DNA from 2 places in the Arthrobacter sp. ok909 genome. Region 1 is predicted to be linked to the other one. Evidence: predicted binding sites of a transcription regulator. Region 1 holds the regulator's gene; the other holds the start of a gene.
The links. The regulator LexA, encoded in region 1, represses DNA repair genes until DNA is damaged. The targets are predictions, from matches to a motif close to TCGAACANNTGTTCGA.
Positions count from the first base shown of each region.

Region 2: ruvA (Holliday junction branch migration protein RuvA) is a predicted target of LexA. The motif match lies at 3,877-3,892, and genes of this name have one in related genera.

Region 1 covers NZ_FNJS01000003.1:186,698-193,871, reverse strand. The annotation lists gene hisH (imidazole glycerol phosphate synthase subunit HisH) at 1-499, opposite strand, end outside; gene hisB (imidazoleglycerol-phosphate dehydratase HisB) at 496-1,122, opposite strand; gene BLR03_RS04305 (histidinol-phosphate transaminase) at 1,193-2,311, opposite strand; gene BLR03_RS04300 (LysM peptidoglycan-binding domain-containing protein) at 2,380-2,769, opposite strand; gene lexA (transcriptional repressor LexA) at 3,124-3,873, shown strand; gene BLR03_RS04290 (ATP-dependent DNA helicase) at 3,954-6,116, opposite strand; gene hflX (GTPase HflX) at 6,109-7,174, opposite strand, start outside.
Region 2 covers NZ_FNJS01000010.1:130,686-137,859, reverse strand. The annotation lists gene secD (protein translocase subunit SecD) at 1-1,316, opposite strand, end outside; gene yajC (preprotein translocase subunit YajC) at 1,421-1,843, opposite strand; gene ruvB (Holliday junction branch migration DNA helicase RuvB) at 2,056-3,180, opposite strand; gene ruvA (Holliday junction branch migration protein RuvA) at 3,173-3,817, opposite strand; gene ruvC (crossover junction endodeoxyribonuclease RuvC) at 3,918-4,505, opposite strand; gene BLR03_RS10585 (YebC/PmpR family DNA-binding transcriptional regulator) at 4,554-5,309, opposite strand; gene pdxT (pyridoxal 5'-phosphate synthase glutaminase subunit PdxT) at 5,313-6,014, opposite strand; gene BLR03_RS10575 (Mur ligase family protein) at 6,107-7,174, shown strand, end outside.

The sequences.
Region 1 (7,174 bases):
AGAAGCGCTCACCCTCGACGCCGGCGAACAACTTGGATCCCTCCGGGACGGAGACGGTGTTCCAGCCCATGTGGGGCACGACGTCGGCGGGCAGCAACTCGACCTTGCCGGGCCACTCCCCCATGCCTTCGGCTTCCGTGCCGTGTTCGACGCCTGCCTCGAACAGCACCTGGAGTCCGACGCAGATGGCAAGCACGGGGCGGCCGCCGGCGACGCGGCGCCCGATCATGCGGATGGCGTCCACGGACTTGAGTTCGCGCATGACGGTTTCGAAGGCGCCGACGCCGGGGACGACGAGGCCGTCGGCGTTGAGGACGTCCTCGGGCTTGGAACTGAGGATGACCTCGGCCCCGGCCCGCTCCAGAGCACGGACGGCAGAGCGGACGTTGCCGGAACCGTAGTCCAGCACCGTGACGGTCGGCTTTCCCTCCGGAGACACCGGCTTGGTTGCGGCGGCGGGGTCGATGATGGCCCCGTCGCGCAGGACCGGGCCGGTCACAGGGCGCCCTTGGTGGACGGGATGCCCTCGACCCGGGGGTCCGGTTCGACGGCTGCGCGCAGGGCCCGGGCGAAGGCCTTGAACTGGGCCTCGACGATGTGGTGGGGGTCGCGTCCGGCCGTGACGTTCATGTGGAGGCAGATCCCGGCGTGGAGCGTGATCGCCTCGAACACGTGGCGGGTCAGCGAGCCGGTGAAGTGGCCGCCGATCAGGTGGTATTCCTGGCCTGCCGGCTCGCCGGCGTGGACAAGGTAGGGCCGGCCCGAGACGTCGACGACGGCCTGCGCGAGGGCCTCATCCAGGGGCACGGTCGCCTCGCCGAAGCGGCGGATTCCGGCCTTGTTGCCCAATGCGGTCCGCAGAACCTCGCCGAAGGTGATGGCCACGTCCTCGACGGTGTGGTGGACATCGATGTGGGTGTCGCCGGTGGCCTTGACGGTCATGTCAATCAGCGAGTGCTTGCTCAGGGCCGTCAGCATGTGGTCGTAGAACGGGACCGACGTGCTGATATCCGAGACCCCGGTGCCGTCCAGGTTGATCTCAACCAGGACAGAGGACTCACTGGTGGTCCGTTCCATGCGTGCGGTCCGGCCCTCGGCGGCGGTGGCTCCGGTGTTGCTCATGTAGATGTGTCCTTTGGAAGAAGGCAGGGTGCTGGGCAGTCTGGCGGGGCGCACTGGCTCCCCGTCAAGTCTAGGCCTGCGGCGTTGCGTGGCTGGTCAGGATGCGTTCAAGGGCTTCGAGGAAGGCTGTGGTTTCCGTCTCAGTGCCCGCGGTCACGCGAAGGTGCCCCGGGATGCCGACGTCGCGGATGAGGACGCCGGCGTCCAGCAGGCCCTGCCAGACGTCGTGCGGGTTCTCCAGGCCGCCGAAGAACACGTAGTTGGAATCGGAAGCCGCCGGTTTTAGGCCCAGGCGGGCCAGCTCGGACACGATCCGGTCGCGCTGGCGCTTGATGTCCTCGACGTCGGCCATGAGGGCCACACGGTGGTGCAGCGCGGCCAGGGCCGTCGCTTGGGTTATAGCGGAGAGGTGGTACGGCAGACGGACCAGCCGCAGGGCGTCGGTGACCTCCGGAGCGGCGGCCATGTACCCGAGCCGCGCCCCGGCGAGGGCGAAGGCCTTGCTCATGGTGCGCGAGACGATGAGCCGCTCACGGCCGGGCAGCAGGGTCAGTGCGCTGGGCGTGCCGTCGTGGGCAAACTCGTGGTACGCCTCGTCTACGATCACGATGGTCTGGCTGGCCTCTCCGGCGGCATAGACGGCCTCGACGACATCAAGACCCAGTCCGGTACCGGTGGGGTTATTCGGGGAGCACAGGAAGACAATGTTGGGCTGCAGCTCCCGGACCTGGCGGGCAGCCGATTCCGCGCTGAGCCCGTAGTCCGCCGCGCGGGCGCCAACAATGTACTCCGTGTCCGTGCCGGCGGCCAGCAGCGGGTACATCGAGTATGTGGGAGGGAAACCAAGGGCCGTCCGGCCGGGACCGCCAAACGCCTGGAGGATTTGCTGAAGTACTTCGTTGGAGCCGTTCGCGGCCCAGATGTTCTCCGCGCCCAGGCCGTGGCCAAGGTACTCGGCCAGGGCTTCCCGCAATTCGGTGAACTCCCGGTCCGGATACCGGTTCAGCCCCGCGGCGGCGGCGCTGACAGCCTCGGTGATAGCGGCGCGGACGTCGGCCGGGACACCATGGGTGTTCTCGTTGACGTTGAGCAGAATGGGGACGTCCAGCTGGGGTGCGCCATACGGTCGCAGGCCGCGCAGATTGGTTCGGAGGGGCAGTCGGTTGAGGCGCTCAAGCTGGTCAGTCACGTGACCAGTTTAAGTGGAAGCGGGACGGGCGCTGAAACTGTGACGCCCGGGACGGTCGCCGGCGGTACCTACTTGGACGGAACGAACAGCTGCTGGCCCGGCATTACACGCGCGGCGTCAAGGTTGTTCAACTGCACGATATCGGCCACGACGTCACGGGGATCGCGTTCCGGCGCCACGGTCCCCGCAATGGCCCAGAGTGACTCCCCCGGCTGGACAGTCACGGAAACAGTGGGCGTCACATTGAGCTGGTCCGCGGAATCCGCCGCCTTGGCCGGAGCGGTAAGGAATCCGCTGAACGACAAGATGAGCGCTGCCAGCAGGATCAGCGGGATCCCGAAGAAGACGAACCGTCCGCGCCGGGTGAGCCGCAGCGGCGCCTGCTTCGGCCGCCGGGCGACCTCGCGGCCCGTGATGCTGTGATCAAAGGTGCTGTGAAACGCGCTTGCTGCTGACATGAACTGAGCCCTCCTGGACCATACGGTGCCGCCCGGCGTACTCCACGTACTCGCCGCCAACCGGCCGAACATTCGAACATAGAACCGAATAATGCGCTCGGGGCGTAAAAGCCGGAATCGAACACATATTCGAACTTTGCTAGTTCTGTTTTAGCACTTAGTAACGAACGATGTCGAGACTCGCTAGAACAAATGTTTGAAAAAGCGATGCCGCTGGCCTACTTTTGAGGGAAAGAACAACAGCTTGTGAACTCGTTCATCGGTAGTTGATCAGGAGGGTCTGACATTTCAGGCCGGAAGTTCCCGGTGACAGCAGCCACGGCGGCCGGGTGGAACGGAAAGGCGTTGGCGAACATGGCAGCACAAGCCACCGGCGGCCGGGCCAGCTCACGGAGCGCCCAGCCTGCACGGGCCCCCAAGAGCCTGACCGTCCGGCAGAAGAAAATCCTGGAAACGATCCAGCGCTCCGTCAGTGACAACGGCTACCCGCCGTCCATGCGCGAAATCGGCGACACCGTCGGACTCGCCAGCCTGTCGAGCGTGACCCATCAGCTGTCCCAACTTGAAAAGCTCGGCTACCTGCGTCGGGACCCAAAGCGTCCAAGGGCCATGGAAGTGCTCATGCCGCTGACCCTGGACGAGGGGACGAGGGCCATTTCGGGCGTCGAGAAATCCAGCGGCCTCCGCGCCGTCGGTGGCCTCTCCGTGACGGAACTCGCCAGCGCCACCGACACGGCAATGGTGCCGTTTGTCGGACGCATCGCGGCCGGCGGACCGATCCTCGCCGACCAGGTGGTGGAGGACGTCATGCCCCTGCCGCGCCAACTGGTGGGCCACGGCGAACTCTTCATGCTCAAGGTGGCCGGCGACTCGATGATCGATGCCGCCATCTGCGACGGCGACTGGGTGGTTGTCCGCCGCCAGGGTGATGCCGTGAACGGCGACATCGTGGCTGCGCTGCTCGACGATGAAGCAACGGTCAAGACGTTCCGCCAGCGCGACGGCCACACCTGGCTGCTACCGCAAAACACCCAGTACGAGCCCATCCTCGGCGACCACGCCGTGATCATGGGCAAGGTCGTCTCGGTGCTCCGCTCCCTGTAGCCACCCCGTGGCAGGCCTCCCGGGGACGGCTTCCAAGGGACGGCTTCCGGGGGCCGGAGCCGCGGCTCCGGCCCCCGCTTTTAGTTCTTTGCGGAGTCCTTCGCCAGCCGCTTCAAGGCGGCCACGGCGATCGAAGGATCCGTGGTGGGCCAGAACGGCGGAAGCGCGGCGCGGAGGAACCCGCCGTAGCGCTCCGTGGACAGCCGCGAATCCAGCACCGCCACCACACCCTTGTCCGAGGTCGAGCGGATCAGCCGGCCGGCGCCCTGCGCCAGGCGGATTGCGGCGTGCGTGGCCGAGACGGACATGAAGCCGTTGCCGCCGGCCTGCGCCACCGCACGGGAACGTGCTGTCATGAGCGGGTCGTCCGGCCGCGGGAACGGAATCCTGTCAATGACCACCAGGCGGCAGGACACTCCGGGAACGTCGACGCCCTGCCACAGGGACATCGTGCCGAACAAACATGTGTCCGGCTCGTCGGCAAACTGCCGCACGAGCGCTGTCATGCTCGACTCCCCCTGGCACAGGATGCTGAGGCCCAGCCGTGGCCGCATCGCCTCGGCGGCCTCCTCCGCCGCTCGCCGGGAGGAAAACAGGCACAGGGCGCCGCCGCCGGAGGCACGGATCAGTTTCTCGAGTTCGTCCAGAGCCTCCGGGGACGTGCCGCGCCCGGGCTTGGGCAGGTGCTGGGCGACATAGAGGATGCCCTGCTTCGGATAGTCGAAGGGGGACCCGACGTCGACGCCGGTCCAGCTCGGGGCGCCGCTGCCGACCAGGCCGAGGCCTCCGGCGGCCGGCTCGAACGCCGCCCCGATGGCGAGCGTGGCCGATGTCAGGATGACGGTGTGGTCCGCGAACAGTCCTTCACGCAGCCGCCCCGCGACGCTCAACGGGGCCACATTGATCAAGGCCGGCGCGGTCTCGTCCGGCTGGGAGTAGCCCTGCGCCGGGTCGAAGCTGCTATTGCGGGAGAACCACACGACTTCGCGGTTTTCCCGCGCGGCCAGGAGGCGTTCGCAAAGTTCCAGGATGACCATGAGGCGGGACCGGGCGAGCTGGCGACCGCCGTCGGCCGTCGTGGAACTGTCCCCCTTGGAATCGGACAGCGCGGCGCGGCAGGCGTCGCGCAACTGGTCGATGCAGTCGAGTTGCTCGGTGTTCAGGCCGTTGGGCATCAACCCGCTGGGGACGCCTTCGATGGCGAGCTCCAGGTGGGAGGCGGCATTGTTCAGGGCGTCCACGGTGATGCCTGTGTGCTTACGGGCCCCGGACGCGGCGGCGTGGACCATCGCCACGGAGAGCTGGCCGGAGACTGCGCCTGTGACGCGGTCCTGCAGTTCGTGGGCCTCGTCCACCACCACGACGTCGTACTCGGGCAGGACCGCCAGGCCTTCGAAGGCGCTGACGGCGAGCATGGCGTGGTTGGTGACCACGACGTCGGCATCGGCGGCGTTCTGCCGGGCCAGTTCACTGAAGCATTCGGCCGCGAGCGGGCACTTCTGCGCGCCGAGGCACTCCATGGACGTGACGGAGACCTGCCGCCAGGCCCGGTCCGTGACACCGGGCATGAGTTCGTCCCGGTCCCCCGTGGCCGTCTCCTCCGCCCATTCGCGCAGGCGCACCACTTCCTTGCCGAGCTGGGAGGAAGGCCCGCCCAGCGCGGCGGCAAAGTGCGGCACGGACGTGTCCTCGCCGAGGGAGAACAGTTGCCCCTCGGACGGTTCCTCGGACGGGAAGCCGCCCTCGATCTTGTGCCGGCACACATAGTTGGACCGGCCCTTCACCAAGGCAACCTTGACGGGCCGCTCCAGGGCCGGGGTGATGGTCTTGAGCAGCCGGGGCAGGTCGCGGCCGACAATCTGGGTCTGCAGTGCCAGGGTCGCAGTGGAGACCAGGGTGGGCTTGTTGCTGGTCAGCGAGTGGGCGATCAGCGGAATCAGGTACGCCAGTGACTTGCCGGTGCCGGTGCCGGCCTGGACCAGCAGGTGGTCGCCGCTGTCGATCGCGCGCGCCACCTGCCGGGCCATTTCGTGCTGGCCGTCGCGGCTCTGGCCACCCATGCCGGACACGGCACGGTCGAGCAGCTCAATCACGAACTCCTCGCCAGTCCCGCCGGCCGTGTTGCCGGACGCCGTGTTGCCGTCCGCGGCGTCCTCGCCCGTCCCTCCGTCGGCCGGTTCCGCGTCAGCGGCCCCGGCGTCCGAGGATCCGGCCTTGGCCTTGGTCACCGCAGCCTCAGTCATTGCTGATGAAGGGATCCAGTTCAGCGGCGAGTCCTTCGCGCACCATCACCACGGCCCGGGTGCCGGTTTCCTCGTGCTCTAGGCTGAGGATCTCGGCGTCGGTCTCATGGAGCTTGTTGAGCAGATCTCCACGGTTGTACGGGATCAACAGCTCAAGCTTCACGCCGGGGCGCGGAATGCCGTCACTGATGGCTTTGAGCAATTCCGGGATGCCTTCACCTGTGCGTGCCGAGACCACCACGTGGCGCGGTTCGCGCTGCTTGAGCCGTTCGACCACAAACGGGTCGGCGGCGTCGGCCTTGTTCAGGACGATGATTTCCGGAACCTTGCGGGCGTCGACTTCGCTGAAGACTGCCCGGACTGCGGCGATCTGGCCCTCGGGGTCGGGGTGCGAGACGTCGACGACGTGCAGGATGAGGTCCGAGTCGGCCACCTCTTCCAGGGTGGAGCGGAATGCTTCCACGAGCTGGGTGGGCAGCGAGCGGACGAATCCCACGGTGTCCGCCAGCGTGTAGCCGAGGCCGTCGGCGGTTTCTGCCTTGCGCACGGTGGGGTCCAGGGTGGCGAACAGGGCGTTCTCCACCAGCACCCCGGCGTCGGTCAGGCGGTTCAGGAGCGAGGACTTCCCGGCGTTGGTGTAGCCGGCGATCGCTACTGACGGCACGGCATTACGACGACGGTTGGCGCGCTTCGTTTCCCGGGCGGGCTTCATCGCGGCGATTTCGCGCCGCAGCTTGGCCATGCGGGTGCGGATCCGGCGGCGGTCCAGTTCGATCTTGGTTTCACCGGGACCACGGGAACCCATGCCGGCGCCGGCGCCGCCCACCTGGCCACCGGCCTGGCGGGACATCGACTCTCCCCAGCCGCGCAGGCGCGGGAGCAGGTATTCGAGCTGGGCCAGTTCCACCTGTGCCTTGCCTTCCCGGCTCTTGGCATGCTGCGCGAAGATGTCCAGGATGAGCGCGGTGCGGTCGATGACTTTGACCTTGACGATGTCCTCCAGGCCGCGCCGCTGGGACGGGGCGAGTTCGGCGTCGACCACTACGGTGTCGGCGCCC
Region 2 (7,174 bases), on a different contig from region 1:
GCCGAGACCAGGCCGCGGCCTTCGCGGAGCTCATCGCGGATGCGTTCGAAGTAGACGATGAACGAGTCGGCCGTCTGGCCGATGGCCACGATCAGACCGGCGACGCCAGCGAGCGAAAGCCGGTAGTTTTCGGTCCAGCCCAGGATGGCGATGGCCAGGAACGTGAGCACGCCGGCGATCACAAGGGACGCCAGCGTCACGAAGCCCAGCGCCCGGTACTGGAACAGTGAGTAGACCGCCACCAGGAGGAGCCCGATAAGGCCGGCGAGCATGCCCATGCGAAGCTGCTCCCCGCCGAGGGTTGCGGAGATCTGCTGTTCGCTTTGGATTTCGAAGCTGATCGGCAGGGCGCCGAAACGGAGCTGATCGGAGAGGGCCTTCGCGGAATCCTCGGTGAAGCCGCCGGTGATCTGCGGGCGGCCGTCGGTGATGACAGCCAGGGAACGCGGGGCGGAGATGACCTGGTCGTCCAGGACGATGGCGAACTGGGACTTCGGATCCGAGCCCGACTCACCGCCGCCGGCGGCATAGAACTGGTACAGGCGCTGGGTGACGTCCTTGAACTTGGCGGTACCCTCATCATCGAACTGGATGTTGACGGCCCATTCGTTCGTCACAGCACCCTGGGCGCCGCGCTGCAGCTGGAACGAGGAGGACTTGATGTTCGAGCCCTTGACTTCCACCGGACCGAGGATGTACTTGACCGCCGGCGACTTCGCCGAAGCAGGCTGGCAGGTAACCAGCGGCTTGGTCGGGTCGGAGCGCTGCTGCTTGTCCTGCGAGGGGTTGTCACAGTCGAGCGCCTCGAACTGCTTGTAGATCTCGGGGGTAACCCAGTTCTCGTCGCTGCTGTTGGCAGGCGCGGCCGTCGGCTTGGGCAGCTGCGCGTCCGGGGTCCGGGACGCCGCGGGGACCGCTGCGCCGGGGCCAGCCTGGATAACGGGGCGGAAGTTCATGTCGGCGGAAGCCTGGATCAGGGCACGGGTTTCCTTGGCAGGAGTTCCTGGGAGGCTGACCACGACGTTGCGGCCGGACTGGGTGCTGATTTCCGCTTCCGCGACGCCCGAGCCGTCCACGCGCTGACGGATGATCGCCACGGCCTGGTTGAGCTGATCTTCGGTAATGCCCGAACCGCCCTCAACCTTGGGCGCCAGGATCATCTGGGTGCCGCCTTCAAGGTCCAGGGCGAGCTTGGGAGCCCAGCTGGCCTGGCCGGCAATCGTGCCGCCCGCCAGGACGGCCGTCATGGCGGCGATGATTACGCCGAGCCAGACCAGCATCCTGATGGCTGAGTTTTTGGGGCCAGTTCGTGCCATTGTCGATCTTTCTATTATTTACGGCGGATCCGCCGGCGCGGGCACTTGGCCCCGCCGACGGATGCCCGCAACCGTTGCTTCGCGGGATGGCTCAGGTAGGCAGACTAGCTGTCTTTCTTACCTTCGTCGTTGAGGCGGCGCAGGGTTTCCTCGGGAGTTTCAGTGCCGGCCGGCTCGTTGAAAGCGGAAGCGTTATCCGGCGTTTCAGCGTCCGGCTTGTCAAGGGTCAGCGAGGATGCGTCGTCAGGAACAACCGTCGGCTCGTCGGCGGCAACGACCGGCTCCACAATCTTGGTTACGGACTGGCGGTGCACGGTGGCGGTGTTGCCCGGGGAGAGTTCCAGCGTGACCTTGTTCTCCGCTTCATTGATGTCGACGATCCGGCCGAACAGTCCGAAGCTCGTCATGACCTCGACACCGGGGCCGAACTTCGACTGGAGCTCCGCCTGCTGCTGCTGCGTCTTCTTGTTGCGGCGGAACATCATAAAGACGAACACGCCAAGCATGACGAACAGGAGAATTGTCATTGGATCCAAGGGGAAAGTTCCGTTCTGTACTTGCATAGCTGTTTTTCAGCAACGTCCGTTTGCTCCGGGCGGCGCGGCAGAGGCCTGCACAGCAAGCTGGCAGAGAGACCATCCCCCAACCGCCGGCGGCTACCTGCTCTCCGCCCACGGAAACAAAACCCGAACGTGCCGAGCGTCATACCAGTCTAAAGGGAAAAGCTGGAGGAACGGTGTTAGCGGCTATTTCGGATCCGCTCCGGACCTGATTCCTCAGCGATGTTGCCGCCGGGCTCCCCCTGCGCGCCGTCGTCGGGCTCGTCAGTCTGGAACAATTCCAGCGGGTCCTGTCCGAAGGCGCCGGGGGGAACGGCGAAGCCCAAGTGGGTCCATGCCGGCGCCAGGGCAATGCGGCCCCGAGGGGTCCGGCCCAGTAGCCCCTCGCGAACGAGGTAGGGCTCGGCGACCGTTTCCACGGTCTCGGTTTCCTCGCCGACGGCGATCGCGAGGGTGGACAGGCCCACGGGGCCGCCGCCGAACTTGGTAATGAGGGCTTCCAGAACGGCGCGGTCCAACCGGTCCAGGCCGCGCTTGTCCACCTCGTACATGTCCAGGGCCGCGGACGCCGCCCGCGCATCGATTTGTTCGATGCCGTGCACGAGCGCCCAGTCCCGGACCCGCCGCAGGAGCCGGTTGGCGATGCGCGGCGTGCCCCGGGACCGTCCGGCGATCTCGCTGAATCCTGCCGAGTTGACCTTCAAGTCCAGCAGCCCGGCCGAGCGCCGCAGGACGAGTTCCAGCTCCTCGACGGAGTAGAACTCGAGGTGGCCGGTGAATCCGAAGCGGTCACGCAGCGGCCCCGGGAGCAGGCCGGCCCGTGTGGTGGCGCCGACCAGGGTGAAGGGCGGCAGCTCCAGCGGGATCGCGGTGGCGCCGGCGCCCTTGCCGACGACGATGTCGACGCGGAAGTCCTCCATCGCCATGTACAGCATTTCCTCTGCCGGCCGGGACATGCGGTGGATTTCGTCGAGGAACAGGACTTCGCCCTCGGAGAGCGAGGACAGGATGGCCGCGAGGTCGCCGGCGTGCTGGATGGCCGGCCCGCTGCTGATCCGCAGCGGAACGTTCATTTCGGCGGCGATGATCATGGACAGCGTCGTCTTGCCCAGGCCCGGCGGACCCGAGAGCAACACGTGGTCCGCGCTGCGGCCGCGCATGCGCGAGGCTTCCAGGACGAGGGACAACTGCTTCCGGACGCGGTGCTGGCCGACGAAGTCGTGGAGGTTCTTGGGCCGCAGGGCGGCTTCGATGGCGCGCTCCTCCGGCTCCTCTCCCCCGGTGACAATCGACGGCTCAGCCACGCGCGCCTACCCGGTTCCCGGCGCGGGCGCCGTCCTGGCCCAGCCACCGCAGGGTTGCGCGGAGGATTTCCGCCACGTTGCCGTTGGCGGCCAGATCGGGGGAATCGGCGAGGGATTTGTCGATGCTGGCGGCGGCATCCTTTTCGGACCAGCCAAGGCTGGTCATCGCCGCGATGACCTGCGGCTTCCAGACGGACTCGGCGGACACCGCCGGGACCGACGCACCCGCGGTGCCGTGCGGTACGAGCTTGCCGGCGAGTTCCAGCACGATCCGGCCGGCCACCTTGGGTCCGATGCCGGGGACCTTCGTGAAGGCCTTGCCGTCGCCGGAGTGGGCGGCCACCCGGATGGCTTCGGGTTCGTGGACGGCCAGCACGGCCAGGGCGAGGCGGGGTCCGACGCCGCTGACGCTGAGCAGGACATCGAACACTTCCCGCTCGTCGTCGCTCGCGAAGCCGAAGAGCGTCAGCGAGTCCTCGCGCACGATCAGGGACGTGAACAGCTTGCCTTCGTCCCCCACCCGGAGGCTGCTGAGGGTCTGCGGCGTGGCGTTGACGCTCATGCCGGCCCCATTGAGGTCGATCACGGCGGAGGACAGGCCAACATGCGCTACGGTTCCGCGAAGAAAACTGATCAAAGCCGGGCTCCTGGGGTTACAGCGAAACCGGGCATATCAAGGAAGGGCAACCCGGTTATCCGAACATATCTACGAATAGCGTAGCAAGCGCCGCGGACATTCAGCGCGCACGGCGCGCTTTTGCCTCGGCGTCGGCCCATGCGCGCTGGGCGGGGGTGAGGGACTGGCTGCCCGGCCCCGTGGTCACTGCATCCTTGGTGGACGTGCCGTTCCCGGCACGCCAGGCGTGGGTAATGGCCAGGGCGAGGGCGTCAGCGGCGTCGGCCGGCCGCGGCGGCGCGTCCAGCCGGAGGATCTTGGTCACCAGTTTGGTGACGGCGTCCTTGTTGGAGGTGCCGCTTCCCGTGACGGCGGCTTTGACTTCCGACGGCGTGTGCAGCGCCACCGGGATGCCGCGGCGCGCGGCGGCCGCGATGACCACGCCGGAGGCCTGGGCCACCCCCATGACGGTGCTGACGTTTAGCTGGGAAAAGACCCGTTCAACGGCGAGGACGTGCGGTTCGTACGTGTCCAGCCACTCGTCGATCGACGTTGCGATGACGAGCAGCCGCTGGTCCAGGCTCTCCTCGGGCGAGGTTCCCACGACGCCGAACGCCACCATCGTGGCGCGCCGGTTCTTTTCGACGTCAACCACACCGATGCCGCAACGGGTGAGGCCCGGGTCAACGCCCAGGACGCGCAGCGTCACGCTGGGGCCGTCAAGACCGGGCCTCAAAATCACGGCGACGTGACAGCGTCACTCGGCTTCCAGTGCGGCCTGCACTTCGTCGCTGAGGTCGGCGTTGCTGTAGACGTTCTGGACGTCGTCGAGTTCCTCCAGGGCATCGACGAGCTTCATGAACTTCTTGGCGGCGTCGAGGTCCAACGGCACCTGCATCGAGGGCACAAACTCGGCCTCGTCGGTGTCGTATTCGATTCCCGCTTCCTTGAGCGCGTCACGGATGGCCTGCAGGTCGGTGGGCTCGGAGTGGATCTCGAAGCTGTCGCCGTTGTCCTTGACTTCCTCGGCACCGGCGTCGAGGACGGCCATCAGGACGTCGTCCTCGCTCAGGCCGTTCTTCGGCAGCGAGACGACGCCCTTGCGGCTGAAGAGGTAGCTGACCGAACCGGGGTCCGCGATCGTGCCGCCGTTGCGGGAGATGGCGAGGCGGACCTCGGAGGCGGCGCGGTTCTTGTTGTCCGTGAGGCACTCGATCAGCAGTGCGGAACCCTGCGGGCCGCGGCACTCGTACATGATCTCGGTGTAGTCGACGACCTCGCCAGTGAGGCCGGCTCCGCGCTTGATGGCGCGGTCGATGTTGTCAGCAGGCACCGAGGTCTTCTTGGCCTTGGTGACAGCGAGTTCCAGGCTCGGGTTGCCGGCAAGGTCCGGGCCGCCCATGCGCGCGGCGACTTCGATGTTCTTGATCAGCTTGGCGAAGGACTTGGCCCGTCGGCTATCGAGGATGGCCTTCTTGTGCTTGGTCGTCGCCCATTTGGAGTGGCCTGACATGCTTTACGCTTCTCCTCTGATCATTCGAATAAACAGTTCGTGCACGCGTTTTTCCCCTGTCACTTCCGGGTGGAAGGAGGTCGCCAGCAGCTGGCCGGAACGCACAGCAACAATTCTAGCCGTCCCGTCCAACGACTCGGGGTGGCCGGCTTTGGAGGGTTCCACCTGGGCCAGGACCTCGACGCCCCCGCCGACGCGCTCCACCCAGGGACCGCGGATGAAGACGGCGTGGACCGGAGCCACGGCGCCCCCGTCGGCGCTGAACTCCAGCCCCTTGAAATCGAGGTCCGTCTCGAAGGACTCCCGCTGCCGGCCGAAGGCGTTGCGGCGCACGGTGATGTCGAGCCCGCCGAAGGTCTGCTGCGGGTTCCCGGCGAGATCCGTCGCGGGGTCCGCGATTTCGTCCGCGAGCAGGATCATGCCGGCGCAGGAGCCGTAGACGGGCAGGCCGGCCCGGATGCGCTCGCGCAGCGGATCGCGGAGTCCGAAGATCCTGGAGAGCTTGTCGATCGTGGTCGACTCGCCGCCGGGGATGATGAGCCCGTCCAGGCCGTCAAGTTCGGCGGGGCGGCGGACCCCGACGCCCGAGGCGCCGGCGGCCTCAACGGCATGCAGGTGCTCCCGGAAATCGCCCTGAAGCGCCAGGACGCCGATCCGGAGGCCTGAACCCGCGCGGGATTCAGGGGAAATAGAGGGGGTGGTCATCCCCACAGCATAATGTGCCGCGCCTGCCGGGGACGCATGCGACCGGACCCGGCGTCCGGGTTCCATGCCTCTGCTGGGATATATTACAGAGCATGCTTTACTTCAGCGTTCCGCTCGGCAAGCTCGTCCGCCGGGTCTCCCGGCTCAGGGGCGGAGGCTCGGCCCTTCCCGGGCTTGTGGTCGAAAAAATCGATCCCGGCTTCATGCAACGGACACTGTCCACGCTGCCCCTGGGGGTCGCCGTCGTCAGTGGCACGAACGGGAAAACAACCACCACGAAAATGGTGGTGGAACTGCTGGAGAGCCAGGGACTGAAGGTCTTCACGAACCGCACCGGCAGCAATTTCACCCGCGGCGTGGCCGCGGCGCTCTTGGGCGAGGTGGACTGGCGCGGCCGGCTGGATGCCGACGTCGCGGTCCTGGAACTGGACGAGGCGCACGCGGTGCACTTCGTGAACAAGGTCCCGCCGCGCTACAGCCTCCTGCTCAATGTCCTCCGGGACCAGCTGGACCGGTTCGGCGAGATCGACAAGACCGCCGAGCTCCTCCAGCACATCGCCTCCCAAACCACCGGGACCGTGGTCCTGAACAGGGAAGACCCCCGCGTCGCCCGGATCGCGGCGACCCTGGACGGGCCGGAGGTGCTCTACTTCGGGCTGGACGATTCCCTCCTGAGCACCTTCCCCAACGACGACGACATGCGCGCGGCCCCGGGGAGCCCGGTCCCGGCCGCCCCCGCCCGGCCGGCCGCCGACGTCGTGCTGCGCCGCGTGGGCGTCGATGACGCCGATTTCGAGTACGACGGCGGGACGGTCACCACCGCGATGAAGCTGCGCGGCGTCTACAACATCTTCAACGCCGCCGCCGCGCTGACCCTGGCCCGGGCGATCTCAGGCGCCCGCGGCACGGGCACCGACCAGGCGGGACTGCTCACGGCCCTCTCCCAGGTGGCGCCGGCGTTCGGCCGCGGCGAGAGCCTTGTGGTCGATGGCCTGCCGCTGGAGCTGGTGCTGGTCAAGAACCCCAGCGGCTTCCGGCTCGGCCTGAAATCCTTCCCGGCCGCCGGGTATGCCACCATGATCGCCATCAATGACAACTACGCCGACGGCCGGGACATGTCCTGGCTGTGGGACGTCGAATTCGACACCCTCCGCGATGGC